Regions from separate parts of the Lysinibacillus sp. COL-1 genome, predicted to be linked through region 1. Evidence: riboswitches for the same ligand, from Rfam matches in the RefSeq annotation. Region 1 holds a riboswitch; each other region holds the start of a gene.
The links. A riboswitch is a leader RNA that binds a small molecule or an ion and turns the genes downstream of it on or off. The one in region 1 is predicted to bind S-adenosylmethionine.
Positions count from the first base shown of each region.

Region 2: another riboswitch for S-adenosylmethionine. It lies ahead of metA (homoserine O-acetyltransferase MetA); the one in region 1 lies ahead of AC6BKE_RS09075 (O-acetylhomoserine aminocarboxypropyltransferase/cysteine synthase family protein).
Region 3: another riboswitch for S-adenosylmethionine. It lies ahead of AC6BKE_RS15770 (YezD family protein); the one in region 1 lies ahead of AC6BKE_RS09075 (O-acetylhomoserine aminocarboxypropyltransferase/cysteine synthase family protein).
Region 4: another riboswitch for S-adenosylmethionine. It lies ahead of metK (methionine adenosyltransferase); the one in region 1 lies ahead of AC6BKE_RS09075 (O-acetylhomoserine aminocarboxypropyltransferase/cysteine synthase family protein).

Region 1 covers NZ_JCAWSJ010000004.1:128,263-132,113, forward strand. Annotated here, with positions in the region: gene scpC (succinyl-CoA:acetate CoA-transferase ScpC) at 1-309, shown strand, start outside; gene AC6BKE_RS09065 (DASS family sodium-coupled anion symporter) at 378-1,859, opposite strand; gene AC6BKE_RS09070 (glycerol-3-phosphate acyltransferase) at 2,056-2,688, opposite strand; SAM riboswitch class I at 2,844-2,957, shown strand; gene AC6BKE_RS09075 (O-acetylhomoserine aminocarboxypropyltransferase/cysteine synthase family protein) at 3,069-3,851, shown strand, end outside.
Region 2 covers NZ_JCAWSJ010000004.1:2,263,980-2,267,830, reverse strand. Annotated here, with positions in the region: gene AC6BKE_RS19535 (TrmB family transcriptional regulator) at 1-416, shown strand, start outside; gene AC6BKE_RS19530 (hypothetical protein) at 438-824, shown strand; gene AC6BKE_RS19525 (nucleotide excision repair endonuclease) at 877-1,302, opposite strand; SAM riboswitch class I at 1,452-1,562, shown strand; gene metA (homoserine O-acetyltransferase MetA) at 1,672-2,607, shown strand; gene AC6BKE_RS19515 (GerAB/ArcD/ProY family transporter) at 2,648-3,796, opposite strand; gene AC6BKE_RS19510 (hypothetical protein) at 3,827-3,851, opposite strand, start outside.
Region 3 covers NZ_JCAWSJ010000004.1:1,535,441-1,539,291, forward strand. Annotated here, with positions in the region: gene AC6BKE_RS15760 (LysR family transcriptional regulator) at 1-764, shown strand, start outside; gene AC6BKE_RS15765 (phosphopantothenoylcysteine decarboxylase domain-containing protein) at 839-1,513, shown strand; SAM riboswitch class I at 1,724-1,820, shown strand; gene AC6BKE_RS15770 (YezD family protein) at 1,890-2,045, shown strand; gene AC6BKE_RS15775 (flavin reductase family protein) at 2,128-2,613, opposite strand; gene AC6BKE_RS15780 (VOC family protein) at 2,772-3,557, shown strand; gene AC6BKE_RS15785 (cold-shock protein) at 3,662-3,851, opposite strand, start outside.
Region 4 covers NZ_JCAWSJ010000004.1:3,398,263-3,402,113, forward strand. Annotated here, with positions in the region: gene metK (methionine adenosyltransferase) at 107-1,303, opposite strand; SAM riboswitch class I at 1,561-1,679, opposite strand; gene pckA (phosphoenolpyruvate carboxykinase (ATP)) at 2,069-3,655, shown strand; gene AC6BKE_RS24925 (alpha/beta hydrolase) at 3,741-3,851, shown strand, end outside.

The DNA of each region.
Region 1 (3,851 bases):
GGTGGCAACATTTCAAGTATTGTCCCTATGGTTTCACATGTGGACCATACTGAGCATGATGTGGATGTCATCGTAACTGAGCAGGGTGTAGCTGATTTACGTGGGCTTGCCCCGAAAGAGCGAGCGGCGCTTATCATTGATAATTGTGCACACCCCGATTATCGTGAGCAACTATGGCAGTATTATAATGATGCCAATGAGGCGACTGGTGGACATCATACGCCACACGATCTAGAAAAAGCACTGTCATGGCATGTTCATTATGCAAAAAGTGGGACAATGAAGGACCCTGCGTTTACGAAACAATAAAATACCATCATTAAAGCCTTGAAGGACAATTGTGCTTCAAGGCTTTTTGTTGTGAGCATATTAGAGTTTTATAATAATCCAATCCATTTCCAATAAGTAGCTGAGAACAGAAGAATTAGAAGGAAGCCGATAATCGTTAATGGAATACCAGATTTCAAGAAATCCTTTGTTGTAAATGCTCCTGTCCCATAGGCAAGCATATTTTGTGGTGCGCTAATTGGTAATAGGAAGCCAAAACTTATGACGAATTGTTGCACGATGACAAAGCCAACTTGATCAACATTCGTTGTTAATGTAGAGGCTAGTACGATGAATACAGGTATCAGTGCAGAGGCTAAGCTTGTTGCACTTGCAAAGCCTAAATGAATTAAAATATTAAATAATGTTACGAGTGCGATGGTTGCTAGTATTGGCATCGTATCTAGCCCAAGTGAACCAAATACTTTATCGGATAACCATGATGCACCTTCCGTCTTAAGTAAAATGGTTCCTAGCATAATACCTACGGCAAAGACGATAATTGTCCCCCACGGGATATGAGGTTCAACTTCCTTCCATGAATAAACACCGATTTTAGGCATTAATAAAATAGCGATGGCAATAATTGTGACTGTAGTTGTGTCAAAGGGATGCAATTTCCCTTCAGTTGCCCAGAAAAGTAGCAAAACGATTGATGTTATGATTAAGCGAATTTCAGGAGCCTTCAATGGGCCAAGCTCGGAAAGCTGTTTTTTGATGACCTCTTTACCACCTTCGATATTGCTAGTCTCAGGCTTAATTAAAGCGATCATAATGAAAAATAGAGCTACAGACATAATGATTGAGAAGGGGGCAGCATAGAGCAACCAAGCACCCCAGGAGATATCCACATTAAATTGTTCCTGAATAAAGTTTAAAGCGACCATATTTTGAGCTGCTGCTGTCTTGATACCGATATTCCAAATGGAAACGGCTTGTACCGAAGTAATAACAAGTAAAGCGGCGAGTCGACTATCGCGTGGTAAACCAAATGCTGCGACCATCCCTAGCAATATTGGTACGACTGCGCCTGCACGTGCTGTGGCAGAAGGAACAAAAAAAGCGAGGGCTATAGAAACTAAAATGGCGCCGAATACGATAGCTTTTGTTTTTGTTCCTACAAGTGAAAGGATCCAGAGAGCAAGCCGTTTATGTAAGTTGGTAATTTGCATGGCTGCTGCTAAAAAAAGAGCTGCTGCTACTAATGCGACAGCGGAATTACTAAATCCACTTAAGGATAATTTTAAAGCGCCAGCAGTTCCTAATTCTGTAGCAGGATCGTCCATTGATGGAGCGAGCCCTAGTAGAACAGTTACAAGTGCAATGATCATGGCTGAGCTAACGGGATAGGACACGGCCTCTGTTACCCATAGGATGACTGCGAATGCTAAGATGGCTAAAGCTCGTTGTCCAGCAATCGGTAAGTCACCGTTATTAGGTAAAAAAGTAATGATGATTAGTAAAGCAAAGGCCAAGCCAATCCATAGTGGCTTTAAATTCCGTTTCGTAGCTGTTTGATTGGGTGAAGACATATTTTCTCATCCTTTCTACGATAAATATGACGATTATTATCCATAACATCGGTTAGTAAAATGTTTTATTAAGATAAGAACTTGTCTATTTTATTGTAAAAAAATAAGTATGCAGAATAGCTGCTTTTTACAGCGATATAAGTAGATAAAGAGAAAATATACGGTCATAAAAAATACAAAAATATCCATTGTAATATTATTTCTTTTTCTTAAATGCAGACGTTACTTTAGGCTCTGTACCCTTCACTAATCGTTGGATATTTTCGATGTGCAGGATAATAGCTATGCCAAAAAGAAGGACAGCAATTATAGTTGGGCCAATTCCAGGAATCCATAAATATGTTGCCGTACAAAAAACGAGATAAAACTCTAGAACACCGACAATTAAATAGTTAGTTGCAAAGGATAAAATGACAAATAAAATAAGTGCAAATAAACCAATCTTCCAATCTACAGCAAGTAGAATTCCAATAATAGAGGCAGTTCCTTTCCCACCATTGAAGCCCATATAAAATGGGAAATTATGACCCAAAATAACCCCTGCAGCAATAATGTAGGTCAGGAGCCATATTTCTCCTTCGGTTAAATGCGGAGCATCTGCTAAATAAAAGTGTGCACCGATAATAGCTACAACGCCTTTGCCAATATCGATTAGGGCTACTAAAACGCCATATTTCCAGCCGAGGGAAAGTGTAGCATTAGAGGCACCTGCATTGCCATGGCCAGCTTTTTTTAAATCAACCCCCGATAAAAATTGTGCCACTTTAGAGCCGTGAATACAGCCAATTAAATATCCAACTAAGAGAAAAATGATCACGGCTTTTACCATAAAAATACTCCTTTCAAATTTTTTTCTAAATTAGTGTATGCGTTCATATTACGTATAAGAGCTGACAGAAGTTTCGGAAAAAATAAAATTTACATATTGACAGAAAAAAACTCTATGTTTATACTGTGTTACAACGATGGAAATTGAATCTCATACTCTTATCAAGAGCGGCGGAGGGATAGGCCCTATGATGCCCAGCAACCAGTAAGTGATGAACTTACTAAGGTGCTAATTCCTACAGATTCTTACTTGGATCTGGCAGATAAGGGGAGGAAAACTTGCAACCGCAACCCTCTTCTTAACAGGAGAGGGTTTTGTTTTCTACACATAAATCCTCCTCATCTCCGGTACCATCGTAAAAAAATAATTGGAGGTACACAATGACAAATTTTAAACCAGAAACATTGCTGTTACATGGTGGTCAAGAGCCAGACCCAGTGACGGGCTCTAGAACAGTTCCTGTCTATCGCTCAACTGCTTTCGTATTTAAGGACACTGCTCATGCGCAACGTCTTTTTGCCTTAGAGGAAGCGGGGAACATTTACACACGGATTACAAATCCGACAGTGGATGTTTTTGAAAAGCGTGTGGCCTTATTGGAAGGTGGGACAGCAGCAGTAGCACTTTCATCTGGTGCAGCAGCTATCGCATTTTCCATTTTAAATCTAGCTGGAGCAGGCGATGAAATAGTAGCAGGTAGTTCTTTATATGGTGGTACGTATAATTTATTGGCTAACACATTACCGAAGTATGGCATTAAAACAATTTTTGTAGATGAAACAAACCCAGAGAATTTTAAGGCTGCGATTACCGATAAAACGAAAGCTGTCTTCGCTGAAATTTATGGTAATCCAAGTTTAAAAGTTTTAGATATTGAAGCAGTAGCTAAGATTGCACATGCTAACAGTTTACCATTAATTATCGATAGTACATTTGCTTCTCCTTATGGTTCCACACCAATTGAATACGGTGCAGATATTGTTGTTCACTCCGCGACTAAATGGATAGGTGGTCATGGTACAACTTTAGGTGGGGTTGTTGTAGACGCTGGTAAGTTTGATTGGACTAGTGGACGATTCCCTGGATTTACGGAACCAGATGCTTCTTACCATGGATTACGTTACGGAATTGATACAGCTTCTGCTGCTTTTGCTACGAAGCTA
Region 2 (3,851 bases), 2.1 Mb from region 1:
ATTGCCAGTCACTTTTAAAAAAAGCCAAGAAAAAAGTGATTCTATCGATGTGGGAAGATATGTATGATACTTTAAGGGGAGATATTCAAGAAGTGGCACAGCATGTTCCTATTCATGGTATTACCCTATATGTAGGGGAACAGCTAGAGTCGATTGACCAGCATAGAGCTACACACTACACGAAAAAAACGTCTACACCACATTGGTTTATTTTATCGGTAGATGGTCAGGAAATGATTTATGGTCACTCTCCATCTACGCAAGAAATGGCCTTTATCACCAATGACCCTGTCCATATTTATTTGTTAGAGGATTATGTTTGGCATGATGTCCTTATCAATCGATTGGTAAAACGTGATGATCAGGAATTAGAAGACTGGATTGCTAAGGAGCGTAAAGCTTTTTTCTTAGAATAGTCATAAGGGAAGGGGAGTAACGTGAAAAAATTCGTGTTGCTAGGTTTAATGAGCTTATTAATGTTAGGAGCATGTAACGCTAAAACGCCTACCAAACCACTAATGATTCATGAGCTAACTGTCGTTCCAGACAATATTCAACAAAAAATTGAGGCTAATGATAAGATTCAATTATTGTATGAAGATGACTCTACGTATTATCTTGTTTATTATTCGAAAGGGAATGTGCTGGCAAGTATTGCGGCTGAAAAAAATAGTCAAGTTATCCAACTGAAAGAAGGTAGCGAGCAACGAAAAGTGGCTCAACCCTATGTATATAAAATCATCACCAAAGATCCTGAGCTAGACACGATTGATTTGCGAATAAACGGCGAGAGTACGCCAATAGATCGCGTAACCTCTATATAAGACAAAAACCGAAATCCCATTAAATGAGATTTCGGTTTCTTTACAAGATATCTTAATAAAAGACTTTCTCTACATTGTATTTGGAGCGGAAAGTGTTAATCGCATATGTTTCGTAAATTTCACGTTCCATTGGATCTTCTACTTCATAGACCTCAATTTTGAACACTTCATCACGATGATTTTTCATCGGAGATACATTGTCCTCGAAATGCTTTTTAATACGTTGACGAATTTTACGTGCTTTGCCGACAAATAATAGCTCATTCTTGTCATTATAGAATAAAAAAATGCCGCCTTTATCACGTGTGATTTTATGGAAGTCAATAAAACCAAAGTATGGTGTGATAGGCACATCACCAGGTTTTACTTCTTGTTCACGTTGACGGATGACTACATCAGGTTTTGGAAATTCAATTTTAATCAAAGTATTCACGTTCCTCTCTGTTACTAAAGTTATATGGTAACATAAATACGGCATGTTTACCATAAATTTTAAATGTAGAAACACTACTTATAGCAAGCTTAGTGTACATCAAATAAACGAGGAACATGCATTTGAATCACAAAATATTCTATGAATTATTGATATTCTAACTAATTCATGCTACAATTCGATGTAATTAAATAATCTTATCAAGAGAAGCTGAGGGATTTGGCCCGATGACGCTTCAGCAACCTCTAACAATTGTTAGAAAGGTGCTAATTCCAGCGAAGGATTTTTCCTTTGAGAGATAAGAGTGGACGTGAAAAAATCCTTCTCATTCTATCTCGTATGGAATGAGGAGGATTTTTTAATTTGTCAGCAAGGTTTGCTAAAAGAGAGTGATCAAAGAGAGGGGAACGCAAGATGCCAATTAATATTCCGAAAAATTTACCAGCTGGAGAACATTTACGTGAGGAAAAAATCTTCGTCATGGAAGAGGACCGTGCGAAAACACAGCAAATTCGTCCGTTAAACATATTAATATTGAATTTAATGCCTGAAAAAGAAAAAACGGAGCTTCAATTACTACGTTTATTAGGGAATACACCGCTACAGGTAAATATCACCTTTTTAAATACGGCCACACATGAGTCGAAAAACGTCAGTAAATCACATTTACAGCTATTTTACACAACGTTCAACCAAATTCGTCACCGTCGCTATGACGGGATGATTATTACGGGAGCACCTGTAGAAAAAATGGCCTTTGAAGAAGTTAACTATTGGCGGGAAATTTCAGAAATTATGGACTGGTCCAAAAAGAATGTGACATCCGTTTTACATATCTGTTGGGGGGCACAGGCGGCACTGTATCATCATTATGGGATAGGAAAGGTAGAACTTTCAGCTAAATGCTCAGGTGTCTATTCCCATGTAATCACCGATTTAACAGTGGATTTAGTACGTGGCTTCAGTGATTTATTTACCGCTCCACATTCACGCTATACTTCTGTTTCGATCGACGAGGTTCGCAATCATCCAGACTTACGATTATTATCCTATTCAGAGGATGCAGGTGTGTTCATCGTCCAATCAAAAGATAATAAAAACATTATGATTACAGGGCATCTGGAGTATGATGCGACAACATTAGCCGATGAATATAGCCGTGATGTCGCAAAGGGCATAGATATCGCTGTTCCTGTGAATTACTTCCCGAATGATGATCCATCACAGGAGCCAATGAATACATGGCGTGCCCATACGCATTTATTATTCTCTAACTGGTTGAACTACTATGTTTACCAAGAAACACCATACGAATGGGATTTTGTAGATGAAATTGAATATCATATTTAATTAATAAAAAGTCTAATTTCTTTTCTCACCATAAAAGAAATTAGACTTTTTGATTGTCATTCGTTGTTTCTGTATTAGGCGTTTCGGTACTTTGAGCTTTGGTTTTGCGATTTCGTATAACTGCGACAATCAATAAAAGTATCGGTAATAAAATGGTGATTATAAAAGAAAAGATTGGCCAAATTTCATTATTGTAATTGGTTGAATGTACAATGTCTGGATGAATAATTTGAGAAAGCCCAATGACAATTAGACCCATCGGTAATATGAGAGGGCGATGATCCTTGATTTTTAAAATTTGCGCAAGACCGACAACAGTCGTATAGAAATACATAAATGTGCGAATATAAATAGATGAAATCCACATAAAGGCCATGATGATTTCAATGCGCTGCAAAAAATTCCCTATCGATATTCTTTGCGCTAAGGCATAGCTAGGAAATGTTCTAGATGACGTATTCTCAGGTCCTAAAACAAGAATCGATAGCACAATCAACGTAATTAAGACGATGCCACCGAGGATTGTCCCAAAATATAACCCTTTCTGTGCAGATGGCTGTACATTGACACCAGCAGGATACAGTATTAATAACACCAGTAGTGGAAAGGAAAAGATACTCATAAAGCGTGCAATACTATAAAGCATAGATGTTTTGGTTGCTTCTAATAAGGGTTGAATGTTCTCAAAATGAATTTGAGGCGTAATACAAACCATAAAAAAAATAAAAATAAAGACAAATGCTGGAAAAATAATTTCTGCTGAACGGGCAAAGGTCTCAATGCCTAAATAAGCAGCGTACATAATGATAATACTAAACATCAAGGCAAATGCTAATGTCGGAGTCTCCGGCATGACTTCGGTTTTCATAAAAATACCGATAAAATAGAGTAATTCTCCAGCAGATAGAAAGGTTAAGATTAGGAAACAACTGGCTGTGATTTTTCCAAAAAAACGACCAAGAATTTTTTCATTTGCCTCTACAAAATTAAGTGACGGTGTTTGGTTGGCTAGTGTTAAAAATAATTTAACGGCCAGCAGGCTAAGGACAACTCCAATGCAGGCGGCAATCCATGCATCTTGCTTAGCGGCACCCGTAATACTAGAAGGGATAATTAAAATTGCCGTTCCGATAGAATAGAGGAATGTAATGATTGTAAATTGTCTTGAACTAATAATCTCTTTTTCCATCGAGCAACCCTCCATTTTTTATCCTTCTATCTATTTTGTTAATGACACAATATAA
Region 3 (3,851 bases), 1.4 Mb from region 1:
TAGAAAAAGAATTTGGCTTTGCTCTCATTCATCGAAGTCGTGCAGGTGTAACACTGACGAGTGAGGGGCAGACCATGCTAAGGGCGATGCGTCAGGTTCTGGATGCCCAGGAATTATTGCAGCAGGAAGCGGCCCATATACTGGGTGTAACACGCGGGAAAGTTCGAATTGGCGTTATTTCAAGTATTTCCTCGAATTGGATGCCAGAAATTGTTCGTATTATGGATCATCAATTTCCAGGGATACAAGTAGAGTTACGAGAGGGAGATTATTACGAAATTGAACAATGGCTGCTAAGTGGGGAAGTCGAAGTAGGATTCTTGAATGGTCAAAAATCAGAGCAATATCAATTTATGGAATTACAACAAGACCCTTTATTATGTATTGTTTCAGATAAAAGCCCTTTATTTCATAAGACAGAAATTGATATTGTTGACCTAGAAGATATGCCTTTTATCATGACTTCCTATAAAGGGACAAATGATGTAAAGGTACTGTTGGAGCAATATCATGTAAAGCCCCATATTCGCTTTGAGCTTTCTGAGGAGGTAGGGATTCTTTCAATGATTTCCCATCATTTGGGCATTAGTATTTTGCCTCAATTGGTCATTCAACATTTACCATCAACGTTAAAAGCAATCCCGCTAAAGCAAGGAGGCTACCGTACCATTGGAATTGCGATGAAGCACCATGCTTCCCCTGTTACCAAGAAATTTGCGGAAATATTAAGTGCTTGGTTAAAAGAGCAAAATAGTACGCTATGATTGTGGCTATTGAAGCACATCCTTACATTACGTTAAAATAGTATTTGTATATATTGTAGAAAATAGGTGAGTGTATGGGGACATTACAAGGCAAAACCGTACTCATTACAAGTGGGGGAACACTTGAAAAATGGGATCGTGTACGAGGGCACACGAATTTATCAAAAGGGACAATGGGCTGTTATTTAGCAGAGGCCGCATTGGCTAAGGGTGCGAATGTAATATATATGCATGGCTACTTTGCACAGCTTCCAGCAAACCACGACAAAATGACATTGGTAAAATTTGAAGGTATTGAGGATTTAGGAGAAAAGGTACGTCATGCGGTTCAGCTACAACAAGTCGATATTGTCATTATGGCTGCTGCTGGCTCCGATTGGGTTATTGACAAGGTCTATGATCAATCCGGTAATTTAATGGAGGAAGCGGGGAAAATGCCTTCTGACGAACCACCTATTATCCATTTTAAAAAGGCACCAAAAGTATTAGGGCAAATCAAGGGCTGGCAACCGAATGTAACGCTAGTAGGCTTTAAGCTAGAAGCTACAAATGATGAGGATTTTTTACTCGCTCGTGCAAGACTGCGTATGGAAGCCGCGCATGCTCAATTTATGGTTGCAAATAGCTCGCAGTCTTTATATGGCGGGGATGAGCCTCATTGGATCGTGCCTGCTGAGGGACAACCAATTAAGGTGATGGGCAAGCAACAGACAGCGCAAACTTTAATGGAATGTTTACATGGGGAATAACGTGATGAACTGTGGAGAAGGTCATACTTCTACACAGTTTTTTTCTTTGCCATTGTGGTTAGATAGACTGACATAGCATACAATACGATAGGATTATGAGTGAATTGTAACAGAGAGGATGCTATTACAAAGTATTCAACTAGGTTTTCTAATATTTTATATTGACATTCGGATAACAGAATTATAGAATTATTTTCAAGAAACGCAGTACTCTTATCAAGAGAGGTGGAGGGACTTGGCCCCATGAAGCCTCGGCAACCGAGAAGATAGGTGCCAAATCCAACAGATGGTGTCTGAGAGATAGGAGGGGCTATCAATCGGTTTGATGCGTTGGCCTCTTTTGTACAACTAGGAGAAGAAAGAGGGGGTGTATCGTATGGCTCAATCGGCAAAGGTAGATGATAAAAAATTAGAGGCAATTGCTAAGGCAATTCAAAATCTTGAATTTGGTGAAGTGAATATTACGATTCAAGATGGTGTGATTGTGCAAATTAATAGGCTTGAAAAGCAGAGATTTCCACAGAAGAAATAATGCTCATTTCAGTTGAACGATGTGAAAAGGCCACTAATAAGCATGGTTTCCATTGCTTACAAGTGGCTCTTTTTTATGGAAATTAGCTATAAAAGCTTTTTGGAATTGGACCGATATGACGACGATGATAGAGAAGGGGTTCTTTTTGAGAATTTGTAATGTCTAGCACTTGCCCAATAAAAATAGTATGATCGCCTGCATCTATTTGCTGAAATGATTTACATTGTAAAATAGCTGCTGTATCATGTAAAATCGGTAGCCCAAAAGTAGAAGTAGACCATTTAGCTTGAGCAAAGCGATCCGGGACTTTACTTGCAAATAATGTACATAAATGCTCTTGATTACTCGCTAAAATATTGACAGCGAATTTTTCCGCACCCATAAAGTAAGAATGGAGCTGAGATTTTTTATCAAGTGACCATAAAATAAGTAGTGGGTCAATGGAAACAGATGCAAAAGAATTGACTGTTAAGCCAATTGGATTCGTTTCATGACATGCTGTCACAACCGTTACACCTGTAGGATAGTTACCTAATGCCAATTTAAAAGCAGCTACTTGATCTGTCATTCAAATCACCTCTTTATAGTTAGTCATAAATTAGTTAACGGAGTTAGTAGGTAAATTGCACTTTTTTTCATACCATATAGTAACTCCTTTTCTTAAGTAAATTTTAAATCAATTAAACATCCAGGTAAAGCTAATGGGGGAAAGAAAGGGGAATTGCCATGACTTTATATTTTGATCATCTGGTACATCAAGTAGAATCACCAGAAAATATAAAGGTTTTCTTCAATAAACGAAATGTCCGTACAGTGAACGGTGGTCAACACACGATGTGGGGGACTTATAATACGCTAAGCTATTTTGGCTTAAGCTATATTGAACAAATCGCTATTTATGATCGTGATTTATTTGAGCAAGCGGCTTTGTACCCTTATTCCCTACATTATACGTTTAAACGTGATCGTGAGCGCCAAGGATTTTCACGAATTGCCTTGCGCACCAAAAATATTGAAGACGAGGGTCAACGATTGCGTGCATTGGGCTTTGAAGTATATGGTCCCGATGCTTGTAGCCGAACAAGACCAGATGGCACGACACTAGAATGGAAGCTATTGCATTTTGGCATGCCCAATCTTTCATTGGATTTTCCATTCTTAATTGAATGGGCAGATGAAGATGAGGAACGTTTGGCACAATTAAAAGCTAGTGGTGCAATCGATGAAAACCAAGCCATCACAATGGAATCTATTCAGTTTTTTGTCAAGGATGTGGAGGAGACGGTTCAGCTTTGGCAAAAGGTATTGCAGCTACCCGATTCTGAGCAGCATGAGCAATTTGTGTCACTACAGCTACCAAATATGCGCTTGGATTTTTATGAGGAGGCGGCAGCATCTGCCATGACGCTAGGGCATTTAAAAGAAGGACCCATCGGTGTAACATTGAAAGATCCACACCGAACAAAGGAAACATTAGTTTGTCCAGGTGCTTTTTATTGGATTAATAGATAAATTAAAAATCCACTTCAATTGTTGAAGTGGATTTTTATGTGCAAACATGTCAAAAAGCGGATTGAGCACTATTCATCTACCTCATCCACTTTCAATTTTGGAGCTTATAATTTTACAACATTTGATGCCTGGGGTCCTCGATTGCCTTCCACAACATCAAATGACACCTTCTGACCTTCTTCAAGTGTACGGAAGCCTTCCTCCTGGATGCCCGTAAAATGTACAAATACATCTTCTCCATCATCACATTCAATAAAGCCATAACCCTTTTCATTATTGAACCACTTTACGATC
Region 4 (3,851 bases), 3.3 Mb from region 1:
ATCGTAGCGAGGGATTTTTTGTAAAACAAAGGGGACAATATTGCCCCTTTCCTTTTTAATACATTAGAATAATTTTCTAATGTCTTCATTACTTTAGCTCAATAGTTTATAGATGTGCCTTTTCTCGTAGAGCATCTGCTTTATCGATTTGTTCCCATGGTACATTTAAATCTGTACGACCAAAATGACCATAAGCTGCCGTTTGTTTATAAATCGGACGACGTAAATCTAGCATTTTAATAATACCTGCTGGACGTAAATCAAATAGCTCACGTACCCACTCTACGATTGCGCTTTCTTTCACTTTACCTGTACCAAATGTGTCAACCGCAATGGAAACTGGTTGAGCCACACCAATCGCATAGGCAAGTTGTACCTCAGCGCGTTCTGCCAAGCCAGCTGCTACAATGTTTTTTGCTACATAACGTGCCGCATAAGCCGCTGAACGGTCTACCTTTGTTGCATCCTTACCAGAGAATGCGCCACCACCGTGACGTGCATAACCACCGTATGTATCAACAATGATTTTACGTCCTGTTAAACCAGCGTCCCCTTTAGGTCCACCGATAACAAAACGGCCAGTCGGGTTAATAAAGTATTTCGTGTTTGCATCTAATAATTCACTTGGCACAACGGGTGCAATAACAAATTCTTTCAGATCAGCTTGAATTTGTTCAAGTGTTGCTTCTTCATCATGTTGTGTTGAAATAACAATTGTATCCACTCGCACAGGTACATTATTGTCATCATATTCAATCGTTACTTGTGTTTTTCCATCAGGACGTAAATACGCTAATTCACCTGATTTACGAACTTCTGTTAATCGGCGTGCTAATTTATGTGCTAAGCTGATTGGCAATGGCATTAGTTCAGGTGTTTCATTACATGCATAACCAAACATTAGACCTTGGTCACCAGCACCAATTGCTTCAATATCAGCATCTGTCATAGAGCCTTCACGAGCCTCTAAAGCTTGGTCAACACCTTGTGCAATATCAGGCGATTGTTCGCCAATAGCTACAAGCACCGCTAGATTTTCAGCATCAAAGCCATATTTACCACGTGTATAGCCAATTTCTGCTACAGTATCACGAACGATACCTTTAATATCAACGTAAGTAGAAGTAGTTATTTCTCCTGCTACTAATACTAATCCTGTTGTGACAGTTGTTTCACACGCTACACGTGCATTTGGATCTTCTGCTAAAATAGCATCTAAAATGGCATCCGAGATTTGGTCACAAATCTTATCTGGATGTCCTTCTGTTACACTCTCTGATGTAAACAGTCGACGGTTTGTCATTTGGTTTTCCTCCTATTACTCTTACAAAAAGTAGTTGTGTATGAATACGGTACTCATTACCCATGTCAAGTCCGCTCCTAAGGATTGAACTCTCAAGCCGTTACTGCTGCTTTTAACACGAGGATTTCGAAAGATCTGTCATTATAATAAGGAAAGAACTACATATACTTACCTTTACATTCTTTTTTAGCAATAAAAAAATCCTTTACTCACGTTACTGCACATGAGGAAAGGAATAATGACTTCGTAACCTTTCACTCTTATCGTTCAAGGGATGTTCCCTTGCATCAGGTTGGCACCAACGCATGCTGTGAAATAAAACATGCAGGTTGCCGGGTTTCACAGGGCCTGACCCTCCACCAGCTCGGGATAAGAGTATCCGTTCATTTTCATGTTACTGAAAAGGTTGAACGTTGTCAAATATTTTCTTATGTATTACTGTATAGAAAGGAAGGAACTGATTACACAAAAACTTTTCATACTTGGATGATGATGTAAATAGAAGCAAATTAATCCCTACAACATACCTAGCTACTTGTGGTAACATATGTGTGGCTCAATTTTTGCGCCTAATTACAGTAGGATTGATCGGATTCTACTCGAAAAACATTATTTTTTGTCAGTTTATTGAAAAGTGATAAAAACTCTAAAATAATTTCTTAATTAGTATAGATTATTTAAGCAATTGTGTTATACTATTTTTGAAATTAAGAAAAAATCCCTCTAAATCAAGGGAATACTATAAAAAAGGATGGTATTTAATCGATGAATTCAGTAGAAATTGCAAACGAACTGAAGGAATTATTAAACGGCGGTAACATTAATGTTCAACTTTCAGTACCACAATTAGCAGAAAAAGCTACATCTCGTGGTGAAGCAATGTTAACAGTAGATGGCGCAGTTCGTGCAGAAACTGGCAAATACACTGGTCGTTCACCTAAAGATAAATATACGGTAGAAGAAGAAAGCACAAAAGATCAAATTGACTGGGGTAAAGTCAACCAACCGATTTCTTCTGAAGTGTTCGATAACTTATATGTAAAAGTAATAAAATATTTAAAAGAACGTGACGAGTTATTCGTATTTAAAGGCTTCGCAGGTGCTGACAAAGATTCACAATTAAGCATCCAAGTAATTAATGAATACGCTTGGCACAACCTTTTTGCTCATCAATTATTTATCCGTCCAACTGAAGAAGAATTAGCTTCTCATGTTGCAGACTTCACTGTCATCTCTGCTCCTAACTTTAAAGCAGACCCTGCAGTTGATGGTACTGCTTCTGAAACTTTCATCATTGTATCACTTGAAAAGAAAATGATCTTAATCGGTGGTACTGAATATGCTGGTGAAATGAAAAAATCTATTTTTGGTATCATGAACTACTTATTACCACAGCAAGGTATCCTTTCAATGCACTGTTCAGCAAACGTTGGTGAAGCTGGCGATGTGGCATTATTCTTCGGTCTATCTGGTACTGGTAAAACGACATTATCCGCTGATCCAGATCGTAAGCTAATTGGTGACGATGAACACGGCTGGTCTGATAATGGTGTATTCAACATTGAGGGTGGCTGCTATGCAAAAACAATCAACCTTTCTGCTGAGAAAGAACCAGAAATCTACAATGCAATCCGCTTCGGTTCTGTTTTAGAAAACGTAGCTGTTGATCCAGAAACTCGTATTTGTGACTATGATGATGGTTCATTAACAGAAAATACTCGTGTAGCTTATCCAATCCAATACATCGAAAATATTGTTGATCCTTCTGTTGCAGGTCATCCAAAAACAATCATCTTCCTAACAGCTGATGCGTTTGGCGTATTACCTCCAATCAGTAAATTAACAAAAGAGCAAGCAATGTATCACTTCCTAAGCGGTTTCACTTCTAAGCTTGCTGGAACTGAACGCGGTGTAACAGAGCCAGAACCAGTATTCTCTACTTGCTTCGGTTCTCCATTCCTTCCACTTCCAGCAACAGTGTACGCAGAAATGTTAGGTCAAAAAATTGACGAGCATGGTGCACAAGTATTCCTAGTGAACACTGGTTGGACTGGTGGCGAATATGGTACAGGTAGCCGTATGAAGCTGTCTTACACACGCACAATGGTACGTGCAGCAATCGACGGAAAATTAACAAATGTTGAAACGACACAAGATGCTGTCTTCGGTTTACACATTCCAACAGCAGTTGAAGGTGTACCGTCAGAAGTGTTAAATCCTCGTGAAGCATGGGCAGATAAAGCTGCATATGATGCGAAAGCTGCTGAACTTGCAGGCTTATTCAACGAAAACTTCAAGAAATTCTCAAACGTTTCTGATGCCATTACTACACTTGGTGGCCCATTAAAATAACGACTAGACACAAGAATCAAAGGGAACGAATTCATTCGTTCTCTTTTTCTTTACCTTGAAGGTAGCTAGTATTAGGGAGATACATATGACAAAAAAATATAAAATACTATTTTCTATTCTTATAATGTTGTTAGCTTTATTTGTTGGCGCTGGTTTTTTTGCAGGAAATTACTTTTATAATCTGGCATTAAATCCT